2 regions of the Promicromonospora xylanilytica genome follow, and region 2 is predicted to be linked to the other one. Evidence: riboswitches for the same ligand, from Rfam matches in the RefSeq annotation. Region 2 holds a riboswitch; the other holds the start of a gene.

Region 1 (7,109 bases), on a different contig from region 2:
TACCAGGCCGGCCGTCACGAGGGTCACGACGCCCGCGAAGACCACGTCCTGCGCCAGCGGGGTGGTCACGCCCAGCCGGGCGAGCAGCGTGTCGAGCCGGCTCGTGCGTGGCGCGATGGGCAGGTCGTGCGGCACCGTGGGGCCGTCCGTCGTGGGCATCGTCAGTACGATACCGACGGCGCGAGCAGACGGAACTCGAAGGAGAACCAGGCGACGCCCACCAGGGCGAGCACCACGAGCGCCAGGCCGAGCACCCGGCGCCAGCCGTGCCGGTGCCGCACGGCGCCGACGAGCTGCAGCACCGCGGGGACGATCGCCAGCACACCGAGACCCTGGACCACCTGGAGCTGCCGCAGCGAGAACTCGGAGACGTCCTCGAGGCTCATCACCGTCATGACGGTGATCGTCCAGCCGGCGAGCGCCAGCACGGCGGAGACCACGCCGACGTTCGCGAGGATCCTGGTCACGCGTCCCGTACCCGCGGGGAGGGACCGGTGCCGCACCCGGCGGACGATCGCTCCGACGGGCCACGCGATCGCGGCGACGAGCAGGATCAGCGCGGACGCCCCGAGCACGGGGAGCACCACGGCCTGCGCCCGCTCGGGCTGGGCGGGCAGGAGGGCGAAGGCGCCCTCGAAGCCGATCGCCTCGACCTCGCCGTCGGCGACGCGCATCGCGAGGGTGCGCTGGCCGTCGACCTCGCGCCACACCCAGGGCTCCACCTCCTCGTACAGGGCGGGGGCCGCGCTGCCGGGGCCCGGCGTGAACAGCAGGCGGCCGTCCTCGCGGGCGGTGACCTGCGTGGCGCTGAAGGCGTCGAGGGCCGCGAGGAACGTGCTCTGCATACCGCGGGAGGAGACGTAGGAGCCCTCGGCGGCAGCGGCGTGCTGCGTGGTGGTCGCCTGGTCGACGGTGCTGGGCGCCGGCGCGGAGCCCGCCGGGAAGTAGCGGTCGGTGAAGCCCTGCAGGACGGACTCACGCAGCGCGAGCGTCGCGTAGCCGGTGTTCCCGGTGCTGTTGAGGGAGACGAAGATGCCCGTGCGCTCCTCGGGGTAGATCTGCAGGTGCGAGTGGAAGTAGTTGGTGTCGCCGCCGTGGCCGAGGATCCGGCGTCCGTTGCGGCTCTCGTCGAAGAACCCGAGCGCCATCCGCGGCGCCGCCGCGAGGTCGCCCAGGGAGCTCTCGTCGAGCGCCGGGGCGTGCATGAGGTCGAGCGTCTCGGGCTCCAGCAGCGTGCCCGCGCCGGGCTCACCGAGCTGGGCCAGCATGAAGCGCGCCATGTCGGGTGCCGACGAGGTGAGCGAGCCGGCGGGCGCCGTGCCGACGATCTCGAACGGCCCGGGGGCCCCACCCGCCGTGTCGTAGCCCTGGGAGATCCGGTCGCTCAGCTCGTCCGGCAGCGGCTGGGCGAACGTCGACGACGTCATCCCGGCGGGCTCGAAGATGTTGCGCTCGACGTACTCCTCGAACGGCACGCCGCTGACGTGCTCGACGATGTAGCCGACCAGCGCGTTGCCGTAGTTGGAGTAACCGGGCACGGTACCCGGCTCGTAGACCTGCTCCGGCGGGTCGGTGGCGAGCACGTCGCGGAGCACCGGCGAGATGTCGCCCGAGCCGATCAGGCCCGCGATGCGCTCCTCGAAGCCCGCGGTGTGGGTGAGCAGGTGCCGGAGCGTGATGGGCTCGTCGAACGTGCGGGGCACCTCGATGTCGAGATATTCGCTGATGTCGGTGTCCAGGTCGACGTCGCCGCTCTCGACGAGCTGCATCGCGGCGGTGGCGGTGAACAGCTTCGACACGGAGCCCGGCCGGAACAGCGTGTTCTCCGCGTCGATCGGGACGGCCTCGTTGCCCGCCGTGCCGGTGTCCGCGTGGCCGTAGCCGCGCGTGGTGACCACCTTGCCGTCGTCGACCACCGTGACGACGCCGCCCGCGATGCCCGCGCTCTCCAGCGCGGCGGGCAGCAGACCGTCCAGCCAGGCGTCGACGTCGGCCTGCTCGAGGGTGTGCTCACCGGCAGGGGCGGAGATCGGCGGGGGCGGCGTCGGCTCGACGGCGGCCGCGGCCGACGCGGTGCTCGGCGCCGCGGCGGCGCTCGGGGCCCCCGCCGCGAGGGTCACGGCGAGCATGCCCAGCGTCGCGAGCGCCGCGAGGCCTCGTCGGCCGTGCTGCCTCAGGTGGCTCGGCCGGCGCTCGGGGCGCTCGGCAGGGGTGTGGTCCAGGAACGGGGACATCGTGGCGCTCCTCGCGCTCGGCAGGTGTTCGGGCTGGTCCGGAGCCTTTCTTCCGGACGACCCCAGCCTGTCGGGATGCCCGCCGAGCCACATCGCCCGCGAGCACGCACTTCACCTCCGACCTTTGGCGGAGGCACACTCACCTCGCGGAGGAGCGTGCGTGCTCAGTGCGCCGAGTAGCCGCCGTCGACCAGGTGGTAGCTGCCGGAGATGAAGGACGCCTCGTCGCTGAGGAGGAAGAGCGTCAGCGCGGCGACCTCCTTGTCGGTCCCGAGCCGCTTGGTCGCGTGCTCGCTCTCGAGCGCGGCCAGCGCCTCCTCGCTCAGCGACGACCGCACGAGCGGGGTGTCGATGAAGCCCGGACCCACGGCGTTGGTCCGCACGCCCTGCTCGGTGTACTCGAGCGCGGCCACCTTGGTCAGCCCGACCAGCGCGTGCTTGCTGGTCACGTAGGCCGCGTTCTCCGCGATGCCCACCGAGCCGAGCACGGAGGCCATGTTCACGACGGCGCCGCCGCCTGCCGCCACCATGGCCGGGAGCTGATAGCGCAGGCCGTAGAAGACGCCGTCCAGGTCGACCGCGCGGACCCGGTCCCACGCCTCGATGTCGTAGTCGCCGATCTTGGCGGGCGGCGCGCCGATGCCCGCGTTGTTCACGGCGAGGTGCAGCGCCCCGTACCGCTCGACCGCGAGGTCCACCGCGGCGCGTGAGTCGTCTGCCCGTGCCGTGTTCTGCTCCAACGGCACCGCCGTGCCACCCGCGGCCGTGATCTCGTCGACCACCTGCTGCGCGCTGTCGAGCTTGATGTCGGTGACCACCACGGAGGCGCCCTCCGCGGCGAGCTGCCGCGAGATCTCGGCACCGATGCCGCTGCCGCCGCCCGTGACGATCGCCGTCCTGCCCTCGAACCTGCTCCCCGTCGCCATGCTGTTCTCCCCTCGCCGCCGTGGCCGACAGCGCTCGCCGTCCCCTCAGTTCTAACCCGCGGCGGGCCGGGTCACCTGCGGAGCCCGGCCGTGCCGCGACGATCGACGGTGCCCGGGTGGTCCGGCTGCACACCCCGGAGGCGGGCGACGTGGTCCTGGCTGTCGCCGGCGGCGCGCTCGGCGAGCGGGACCTGGTCCCGATCCGCGACGTCGTCAGCGGCGTCGCCCGTTCCGCCCCTGGGCGGCCTGCGTAGGCGGGGCGGGCCCTCTGTGACCCAGGTCACATCGGGGTCCGGTCACACGGCTCGAGGCTCGGGAGTCGAGCCTTCGTGCGGCACACCGCACGTCACCACTCCCCGTGACTCCCGTGAAGGAATCATCATGACCTCAGCTCTCGAGACCCTCCGCCGCGACTTCGGCGGCGACATCATCGAACCTGGCGGCGCCGGGTACGAGGCGGCCGGCCGCACCAAGCTGGCCGCCGGCAGCCCTGCCTACGTGCTGCGCCCCCGGACCGTCGCAGACGTACGGGCGGCCGTCGGGTTCGCGGCCGGCTCGGGCCTCGCACTCTCCGTGCGGGGCGGGGGACACAGCTTCCCCGGGCTCGGCACCAACGACGGCGGTGTCGTGATCGACCTCGGCGAGCTCGCGGAGGTCGAGCTCGTCGACGCCGACCGGCACCTCGTCCGGATCGGCGGCGGCGCGACGTGGGGCCAGGTCGCCACCGCCCTGGCCCCGCACGGCCTGGCGATCTCCTCGGGCGACACCAGGAGCGTCGGCGTCGGCGGGCTGACGCTCAGCGGCGGCATCGGGTGGAAGGTCCGCAAGTACGGCCTGGCGATGGACAACGTGGTCGGCGCAGAGGTGGTCACTGCCGACGGGTCCGTGGTGCGCGCCGGCGACAAGGAGAACCCCGAGCTGTTCTGGGCGATCCGCGGTGGCGGCGGCAACCTCGGGATCGTGACCGCCTTCGAGTTCGTGGCGCACCCGACCACGGAGGTCTTCTCCGGCAAGATCACGTTCCCGGCCGCCGAGGCCGTCGGGGTGCTCCAGGGCTGGGCCGAGCACGCCCGCACGGCACCGGAGGAGCTCACCTCCGTCGCGAACCTGGCCAACCCGTTCGCCGGCGGTCACGAGGCCCCGGTCGAGATCCACGTCGTGGTCGACGGGGACGACCCGGAGCTCGCGGCCCGCGTGCTCGACCCGATCCGCCGGCTCGGCACGGTCCTCGAGGACGACGTCGCGCTGGTCGCCTACGCGGACGTGCTCGTGGAGGGCGCCGCGCTGCCGCCCGGCATCCAGCTGCTCGCCCACGACGGGTTCGTGAACCGGGCGTCGGTGCCGGACGTGCTGCAGGTCCTCGCCGAGGTCGGCACGTCGCCCGGCTCGCCGTCGATCGCCGTCCGGAGCCTGGGCGGTGCGGTCTCCCGGGTCGCCGACGACGCCACCGCGTACGCGCACCGACAGGCGGAGCTGCTGGTCGCCACGATCGCCGGCGGTCCGGCGCCGGTCGTCGAGGCCGCACGCCCCGGACTGGCCGCGATGTGGGACAAGCTGGCCCCGCACCTCAGCGGCGCGTACGCCAACTTTCTGCTCTCGACCAGCGAGGACGACGTGGCGGCGGTCTATCCCGCGCCCACGTACGCGCGGCTGGCGGCGATCAAGCGGCAGTACGACCCGAAGAACCTGTTTGCCCACAACCACAACGTCCGGCCGCAGTAGACAAGGGTCACGGCGTAACCCCAGGTGAGATGGCATCGGCCAGCGTGCGAAGTGACTTATCGCACGTTGGCTAACCGGGTCAAGTAGGACATTCGTCCACTCGTCGACCGTGATGCGATTGTGACTTTCGGGTCGCCTGGGGTTAACGTCGCCCGGTTCGTGGAACGCCACGAGCACTCGAGGCGGACGCCGAGCCCTGTCACCGCCTCGAGGCTGTACCGACCGAATGACAGGGACGGGGGAACCAGGTAGGCGGGCACCACCCGGTGCCCTTGGGGTGAAGCCGCACCAGCAGCACGCGGCCGGGTCATTCTCCGATCCGAATCCGACAGCTCACCTCGCAGGCGTCCGGAGAACCGATCGTGACCTCTCGCATGCCCGGGCGCCATCGTGCTGCCCGCAGACCCATCACTCCGCTGACCCCGATCTCCCGCGCCGCCGCGCGGGGCATCTCCACCGTCGCCCGTCGTGGCGCGGTCGTCGCAGCCGGATCCGGCCTGGTCGTCACCCTCCTGAGCGTCCCCGCCGACGCCGCACCGGTGGCCGACCACGGCACGTCCACGGCCGAGCAGGACACCCTGACGACCGCGGCCGCACAGACCGAGACGCTGCAGGCCGGGGCCGCCGAGGCCGTGACCGTGTCGGCCGCAGCCACCGCACCGGCCGTCCAGGTCGCGGCGGACAGCAAGTTCGCCCTGGAGACCGGGACCATCAAGGTGACCCCGGCCCCCGAGCCGGAGCCCGTACCCGAGCCCGAGCCCGAGCCGGTCGTCGAGGAGGCGGTCGAGGCCGCCGAGCCCGTCGAGGAGCCGGCCCCCGAGCCGGTCGAGGAAGTCGTCGAGGAGGCCGTCCCGGCCGCCGCCAACGACATCGTCTCGATCGCCCGCCAGTACATCGGCGTGCCGTACGTCTGGGCCGGTTCGACGCCCGCGGGGTTCGACTGCTCCGGCTTCACGGCGTACGTCTACGCCCAGATCGGCGTCACGCTGCCGCACTCCTCGTCCGCGCAGCGCTACGCGGGCACCGAGGTCTCGGCCGCCGAGGCACAGCCGGGCGACCTCATCTGGAGCCCCGGCCACATCGCCATCTACGCGGGCGGCGACATGCAGATCGAGGCGCCGGTCCCCGGCCAGACGGTGCACGAGTCGCAGATCTGGCAGGACAACCCGGTCTTCATCCGCGTCGGCTGACGCACGGCTCGGCCGGGCGCGCAGCTCGGCCGACACGTCCACGAGGGCCCGCACCACACGGTGCGGGCCCTCGTGCGTTCCGGGGCCGAGTGGCATGATCACCGCCATGAGCGTCCCCACGGCGGTCGAGAGCAACGCCCTGAACACCATCGACGAGTCCGAGCGGCGCGGGTCGCCACGCAGCCTCTTCTGGCCGTGGTTCGGGGCCAACGTGTCGGTACTGGGACTCGGCTACGGCTCCTACCTGCTCGGGTTCGGTGTCTCGTTCTGGCAGGCGACCGTGGTCGGGGCGATCGGCATCGTGGTGTCGTTCCTGTTCTGCGGGTTCATCTCGCTGGCCGGCAAGCGCGGGTCGGCCCCCACCATGGTGCTGTCGCGCGCGGCGTTCGGGGTGCGTGGCAACACGCTGCCCTCCCTCCTGTCGTGGATCCTCACCGTCGGCTGGGAGACCGTGCTGGTAGCGCTGGCCACGCTCGCGACGTCGACGGTGCTCGGCACGCTCGGCTGGGGCGGCGGAACCGTCACCAAGGTCGTGGCCCTCGTGGTGGTGGCGGCGGTCGTGGTGGCGGCGGGCGTCTTCGGGTTCGACCTGGTGATGCGGCTGCAGGTGATCATCACGGTGCTCACGGCGGTGCTCACCGTCGTGTACATCGTGCTCGTCGCCGACCACGTGGACTGGGCGGCGGTCGCCGCGATCCCCGCCGGCGGCGCGCCGCAGGTGATCGGCGGGCTCGTCTTCATGATGACCGGGTTCGGCCTGGGCTGGGTCAACATGGCCGCCGACTACTCGCGCTACCTGCCCCGCTCCGCCTCCGGACCCCGCATCGTCGGCTGGACCACCCTCGGTGCGTCCCTGGCACCCGTGGTCCTGCTCGTCTTCGGCCTGCTGCTCGCCGGCTCCGACCCCGATCTGAACGAGGCGATCGGCGCGGACCCCATCGGCGCCCTGTCCACGCTGCTGCCCACGTGGTTCCTCATCCCGTTCGTCGTGGTGGCCCTCGCCGGGCTGGTCGGCGGTGCGGCGCTCGACATCTACT
Region 2 (7,109 bases):
CGCTCGTGGTCGCCGGGCGGGCGGGCGTCGCGTGGGCACAGGAACGGTACGCGCTGCGCGCCGCCGCCCGGACGATCGCCGAGCTCCGGCGCGCCGTGGTCGAGGCCTGGGCGCTGCGCGGTCCCCGGCCGGACGGCGGGGCGTCAGGCGGCGGAACGCCGGACGGGTCCCCGGCGGGCGGGGCCGGAGCGCCGCCGTCGGGCAGCGGGAGCGGCGCGAGCCAGGAGGCCGAGGTGGCGACCCTCGCCACGCGCGGGCTCGACGCGCTCGAGCCGTACCTCGTGCGCTACGTGCCGCAGCTCGTGCTGACGGCCCTGCTGACGCCCGCCCTGGTCGTCGTGGTGCTGGGCCTCGACTGGATCTCTGCGGTGATCCTGGTCGTGACCCTGCCACTCGTCCCCCTGTTCATGGTACTGGTCGGGCGGCTGACGGCCGGGACGTCCGAGCGGCGCCTGGCCACCGTGGAACGGCTGGGCACCCAGGTGCTCGACCTCGTCGCCGGGCTGCCGACGCTGCGCGCGTTCGGCCGGTCGTCCGGGCCGGGCGAGCGGGTGCGCACGCTCGGGGACGCCTCCCGCACCGCGACCATGGGCACGCTGCGCATCGCGTTCCTCTCGTCGATGGTCCTGGAGCTGCTCACCACGCTGTCGGTCGCGATCATCGCGGTCGGGGTGGGGCTCCGGCTCGTCGAGGGTGCCGTCGAGCTGCAGCCCGCGATCGCGGTACTCGTGCTGGCGCCCGAGGTGTACCTGCCGCTGCGGCGGGTCGGGGCGGAGTTCCACGCCTCGGTCGACGGGGTCGCCGCCGCGTCCCGGGCGTTCGCGCTGCTCTCCACCGCGGACGACGCCGCGGACCGGCCGGTGGCCGCCCCCGGTACGACGGCGCCGGGCGTGGTCGCGGAGGAGCTCGTGCTGGAGGGGGCCTCCGTGCGGGCAGCCGGACGCGGGGTCGTCGCCCCCGCGGGGCTGTCCGCGCGGATCCCGCTCGGGCCGGGCACGACGGGAGCCGGTCGGGTCGTCGCGCTCCGCGGACCGAGCGGGTCCGGCAAGTCGACGGCGGTGCTCGTGGCGCTCGGACTGCTGGCGCCGGACGCCGGACGGGTGGGTCTGGTCGCACCCGACGGCGCGTTCCGGGACCTCGCGGACCTGCGGGCCGGCGAGCTCGACGCCTGGTGGGCAGCCCTCACCTGGGTTCCGCAGCGTCCGTCGATCCCGCCCGGGCGCCTGCGTGACGTGGTGCTGGACGGCGCGGCCCCGGGCACCGGGACCGGCCTCGCCCAGGCCGCGCGCCTGACCGGGCTCGACGCCGTGGTCGAAACGCTCCCCAACGGCTGGGACACCCGCGTCGGGCTCGGCGGCGTGGGGCTCTCGGTGGGCCAGCGACAGCGCGTGGCGCTCACGTCCGCCCTGCTGGACGACGCTGCGAGCAAGCCGCTCGTCGTCCTCGACGAACCGACGGCGCACCTCGACGCGCGCGGCGAGCAGGCGGTGCTCGACACCGTCCGCGCCTGGCGGGACGCCGGACGCACGGTGCTCGTCGTCGCGCACCGGGCGTCGCTGCTCGGACTCGCCGACCAGGTGATCGACGTCCGCTCGGCGCCGGACCCGGGTGCGGTTCCGGACCCGGGCACGGTTCCGGACCCTGCGGACGGACCGGCGCCGGCCCCGGCGGGCGACCGCACGCCGGTACCCGCTGGCCGTACCGCGACCGGCCGGGAGGCAGGATGACCACCTCGACACGACCCATGGCAGCCGACCCGCTGCGCCGCGTCCTGCCGCTGCTGGAGGTCCGGCCCGTCAAGGTCGCGGGAGCGGTAGGGCTCGGGGTCCTCGCCCTGGCCTGCGCGATCGGGCTGGCGGCCGTTGCCGCCTGGCTCGTCGCCCGGGCGTACCAGATGCCGCCGGTGCTCACGCTGTCGGTGGCCGTGGTGGCGGTGCGGGCCTTCGGGATCGGGCGCGGCGTGCTGCGCTACTGCGAGCGCCTCGCCTCGCACGACGTGGCGCTGCGGGGCATGGCCGCGCTCCGCGCCAACCTGTACGACCGGCTCGCCGCGCACGACCGTCCGGTCACGGTGCGGCGCGGCGACCTCCTGGCGCGGATCGGCCAGGACGTGGACGACGTCGGCGACGTGGTGGTCCGCGCGCTCGTGCCGGCGGGGGTCGCGGTGGTGACGTCGCTCGGGTCGGTGATCCTGCTGGGCGTGCTGCTGCCCGCGGCGGGTGTGGCCCTTGCGCTGTGCCTGGTGCTCGCGGGGATCGTGACCCCGTGGCTCGCGGCGCGGGCCGCGGCGCGCACCGAGGCACGGGGCGCGGTGGTGCGGGGCGAGGTGACGGCGCTGTCCCTGGAGATCCTCGAGGAGTCGGCGGCGCTGCGCGTCGCCGGCCGGTTCGGAGCGCGCCTGGCGGACCTCGACGCGGCCGACGCTCGTCTGTCCGCCGTCGCCGACGACGGTGCGCGCACCTCCGGGCTCGCCGCGGCGCTGGGCGCGCTCGCGCAAGGGCTCGCGGTCCTCGCCTCGCTCGCGCTCGGGATCCCGGCCGCCCTGTCGGGGTCGCTGTCCGTCGAGGCGCTGTCCGTCATCGTGCTGACGCCGCTCGCCGTGTTCGAGGCCACCGCGGGGCTCCCCACGGCCGCGGTCCAGCTGCACCGGTCGAGGGCGGCCGCGGGGCGGTTGCTGGAGCTGCTGCCCGCTGCGGATCTGCTCGGGGGAACGGACGGGGGCGTCCGGTCCGGGGAAGCGGACGGGGGCGTCCGGTCCGGGGGAACGGACGGGCACGTCCGGTCGCGGGAAACGGGCGCGGGCAGCAGCGTGTCGCCGGCGGCGGGCGACACGCTGCTCGTGCTCGACGACGTCGCCGCCGGCTGGCCCGGGACTGCCGGTGGGCCTGATGCTGCCGGTGGGCCGCGCGCCGTGGTGGAGGGCGTGTCCCTCACGCTGCGGCAGGGCTCTGTCGTGGCGCTGGCCGGACCGTCCGGCGTCGGCAAGACGACGCTGCTGATGACGGCGGCCGGCCTGATCCCGCCGCTGGGAGGTCGGGTGCACCGAGGACAGGCGCACCGAGCGTGGTCGGCAGAACGTCAGATGATCGGCAGCCCGAGTTACCGATCACCTGACGTTCTACCGACCACAACGCCCACGCCTGTGCCACCGCCCGCCGGGCCCGGCAGCGCGCTGTTCGTCGGGGAGGACGGGCACCTGTTCGACACCACGGTGCTGGAGAACCTGCGGGTCGCGCGGGGCGACGTCACGGCCGCGGAGGCCCGGGCCGCGCTCGACGCGGTCGGGCTCGGAGCCTGGCTCGCCGCACTCCCCGAGGGCCTGGACACGGTCGTCGGCACGGACGCGGCCGCTGTGTCGGGCGGCGAGCGCCGCCGACTCCTGGTCGCCCGCGCGCTGCTGAGTCCTGCACGGGTCCTACTCGTGGACGAGCCCGCCGAGCACCTCGACGGGGAGACCGCGGACGCCCTGGTGCGTGCCGTCGCGGCGCACGCGCGCGGGACCGGCCGGGCGGTGCTGCTGGCGACCCACCGGCTGACCCCGCTGGCGGTGGCGGACGAGGTGCTGCTGCTGACTCACGACGCCTCGACCGCCCCGGCCCGGGTCGGATCCCGAGGCCCCCACCCCGACCTCCTGACAAGCAACCCGACCTACGCCTGGTCCACCACCCAGGAGACCCCGATCAGTTGAGCACAGCAGTTCCTGCCCATTGGCCGCCCGCCGCGGCAGGAACTGCTGTGGTCAACTCGACAGCACCGACATGGCCGCCGCTCGGCCCGGGATGCCGCTCACGCCACCGCCGCGGCGGGCGCCCGCACCCGCGAGCAGGACCCGCGGGTGCTCGGTCTCGACGCCCCAGCGCCCCGCGTCGGCACCGTCCTCCGCGAAGGGCCAGCTCAGGTCGCGGTGGAAGATGTGGCCGCCCGGCAGCCCGACGTCGCCCTCCAGGTCGACGGGGGTGCGCACCTCCAGGCAGGGTGCTCCGTCGGCGTCCAGGGCGAGCACGTCCTCGACGGGCTCCGCCAGCACGGAGTTCAGGGACGCGAGCGTGGCCCGCAGCGCCCGGTCGCGGGCGCCGTCGGGGTCCGCGCGGAAGAGGCGCGCCGGCATGTGCAGCCCGAACAGGGTGATGGTCTGGGCATGCGTCGACGCGAGCGACGGCCCGAGGATGCTCCGGTCGGTCAGGGTGTGGCAGTAGATCTCGCTCGGCGGCAGGTCAGGGATGCGTCCGGCGGCGGCCTGCGCGTGCGCGGTCTGGAGCTGGGTCAGGGACTCGTTGACGTGCAGGGTCCCGCTGAACGCGGCGACGGGGTCGACGTCGTCCCGCAGCCGGGGCAGCCGGGTGAGCAACATGTTCACCTTGAGCTGCGCGCCCTCGGGGCCGGGCTCCGGCGCCTCGCCGCCCAGCAGGCGCTCCAGCTCGGCCGGGGCGCATCCCGCGAGCACGTGCCCGGCGGTCGCGCCGCGGACCCGCCCGTCGGCATCGGTCCAGGTGACGTCGGCGCCCGACGCGCCGGGGTCCACGGCGGTGACGGTCGCCGAGGTGACGATCTCGGCACCGGCCGCCACGGCGGCGTCGCGCAGGGCGCCGGAGACCGCGCCCATGCCGCCCACCGGCACGTCCCAGTCGCCGGTCCCGTTACCGATGACGTGGTAGAGGAAGCAGCGGTTCTGCCGCAGGGACGGCTCGTCGACGTCGGCGAACGTGCCGATCAGGCCGTCGGTGGCCGCGACGCCGCGCACCACGTCGTGCGCGAACGTGCCGCGCAGCGCCGCTCCGAGGGGCTCCTCGAAGAGGGCGCGCCAGGCCTCCTCCCCCACGCCGTCGACCACCCGGTCCCGCACCTCCGCGCGCGGGAGCAGCGGCTCGGTGAGCGTCGGGGCGAGACGCCGGGCCACCTCGGCGGTCATGGTGTAGAAGCGCACCCAGGCCTCGAAGTCGTCGTCCGCGCCGGTGAGGCGGCGGAACGAGGCGCGCGTGGCGGCGTCGTCCTGACCGTCGACGAGCAGGCCGCCCTCGGCCACCGGCGTGTAGGAGGACCAGCGCCTGCGCCTCAGCGTGACAGGGAGGCCGAGCTCCTCGACCACCCGGCGCGGGAGCAGCGACACGAGGTAGGAGTATCGCGAGAGCCGCGCGTCCACTCCGGTAAAGGGCCGGGCGGAGACGGCGGCGCCGCCCACATGGTCCGCTCGTTCGAGGACCAGGACGGAGCGGCCGCCACGTGCCGCGTAGGCCGCCGCGGTGAGTCCGTTGTGACCTGCGCCGACGACGACGACGTCGTACCGGGAACGCGTGGAGTCAGGCATGCCCGTCATAGTCGCATGGGGCACTGATTACCAGCGAGGTTCCATCACAAGTTGGTATGTGACCTAATCGTGACAATCGCGCGAGGGGCGGGTACGGTCATGTCACCTCGCCAGCAACGGTGAGGTCCTGGTCCGGACGCCGAGCCCTGTCACCGGATCTGAGCAGCTACGACGTGACAGGGGCGGGGGAACCAGGTAAGCCGGGCACGCGAGTGTCCTTGGGGTGAAGCCTCCTTGTGAGGCCGGGTGATCGCTCTCCCCATCCGAACCCGACAGCTCACTTCGTAGGCGTCCGAGGAGATCACTGGTGACCGTACTCACCGACCGCACCCACGACTGGGCGGACGACCAGGCAAACCGTTCCAGCAGCCGGGGCAGGCACCGCGCCGACGGCCCCGCACTCACCCCCTTCACCGCACTGACCCAGACCGCCGCAGAGAATGCCGCCCGTACCGGCGCCATCGCGGTCGTCACGTCCGGCATGCTGGCGTCGGTCTTCACCCAGACCGCCCACACCGCGCCCGCCGAGACGCACACCCAGACCACGCTCGCCGGGGCGACCCCGGTCAGCAACACGGTCGACTCCACGACGCGGGCCGGCTTCGCCGAGAACCTGGTCACCAAGGTCAAGGTCACGCAGGACGCGGACTTCTGGGCCGAGCGCGGACGCGTGTCGGTGACCCCGTACGCCGAGACCGAGGCCGGCATCGCCGAGGCCAAGGCGAAGGCAGAGGCCGAGGCAAAGGCCAAGGCGGAAGCCGAGGCCAGGGCGAAGGCTGAGGCCGAGGCAGCTGCCGCAGCGGAGGCCGAGGCCGCCGCAGCCGCGGAGGCGGAAGCCGCCGCAGCCGAGACCGCGGCCGCCGTCGAGACCGCCGTCGCGGACACCTCCGGCCTCGGCCAGCAGGCCGTCAACCTGGCCCTCGAGTACGTGGGCGTGCCCTACGTGTGGGGCGGAGCCTCCCCCAGCGGCTTCGACTGCTCCGGGCTCATCCAGTACGTGTACGGCCAGCTCGGCATCAGCCTCCCGCACAGCTCGAGCTCGATGTCGACCGTCGGGTACCAGGTCTCCGCCGCCGAGGCGCAGCCGGGCGACATCGTGTGGACGCCCGGCCACGTCGCCCTCTACGCGGGCAACGGCATGGTCGTGGAGGCCCAGCAGCAGGGCACTCCCGTGCAGTACGGCGAGATGTGGCAGGACAACGCGGTGTTCATCCGCGTGACGGGCTGACGACTTCTCGCGTCGCTCTCCGGATCGACCACGGGGTGTGTGCCGCCGGACCTCCGGTGGGACGCACCCCGTGGTCGTGGACCGGTCGGGTAACGTCCCGGACGTGAAGATCCTCGTACCGGACGTACCCTTCGACATCGACTTCCCGCCCCTCCTGCCCGACGCCGGGGCCTCCTTCGCGCCCGGCGGCGCCGACGTCGTCGCCACGTACGCGATGAACGACCCGGTCCCGGAGGAGCACGCGGACGCCGAGGTGCTGGTCACCTGGTCCAACCCGCCCAAGGTGCTCGCCGACACCGCCCGCCGGCTCACCGGCCTGCGCTGGGTGCAGACCCTCTCGGCCGGCCCGGACGTCGCGCTGCGGTCCGGGTTCGGCCCCGACGTCGTCATCTCCTCCGGCCAGTCCCTGCACGACGACACCGTCACCGAGCACGCCCTCACGCTCGTCCTCGCGTCCGTCCGGCGCATCGACGCGGCTCTGGCCGCGCAGCGCGAGCACCACTGGGCCAAGGAGATCACCTTCGCCCAGGCGGACCCGGTCACCGGCCGCGAGTACACGCTCGACGGCGCACGCGT

Evidence for each region. Region 2 has a riboswitch for cyclic di-AMP ahead of ACYVK7_RS06585 (C40 family peptidase). Riboswitches for the same ligand answer to the same signal wherever they lie in the genome.
Region 1: linked by a shared signal. The riboswitch ahead of ACYVK7_RS21525 (C40 family peptidase) and the one ahead of ACYVK7_RS06585 (C40 family peptidase) in region 2 are both predicted to bind cyclic di-AMP.

The regions. Positions count from the first base shown of each region.
Region 1 is NZ_BAAGRP010000072.1:13,002-20,110, reverse strand. It holds gene ACYVK7_RS21550 (sensor histidine kinase) at 1-159, opposite strand, end outside; gene ACYVK7_RS21545 (serine hydrolase domain-containing protein) at 162-2,234, opposite strand; gene ACYVK7_RS21540 (SDR family NAD(P)-dependent oxidoreductase) at 2,399-3,160, opposite strand; gene ACYVK7_RS21535 (hypothetical protein) at 3,277-3,414, shown strand; gene ACYVK7_RS21530 (FAD-binding oxidoreductase) at 3,542-4,882, shown strand; cyclic di-AMP (ydaO/yuaA leader) riboswitch at 5,089-5,243, shown strand; gene ACYVK7_RS21525 (C40 family peptidase) at 5,245-6,072, shown strand; gene ACYVK7_RS21520 (purine-cytosine permease family protein) at 6,179-7,109, shown strand, end outside.
Region 2 is NZ_BAAGRP010000004.1:351,800-358,908, forward strand. It holds gene cydD (thiol reductant ABC exporter subunit CydD) at 1-1,727, shown strand, start outside; gene cydC (thiol reductant ABC exporter subunit CydC) at 1,724-3,688, shown strand; gene ACYVK7_RS06580 (phytoene desaturase family protein) at 3,740-5,314, opposite strand; cyclic di-AMP (ydaO/yuaA leader) riboswitch at 5,460-5,611, shown strand; gene ACYVK7_RS06585 (C40 family peptidase) at 5,613-6,533, shown strand; gene ACYVK7_RS06590 (NAD(P)-dependent oxidoreductase) at 6,637-7,109, shown strand, end outside.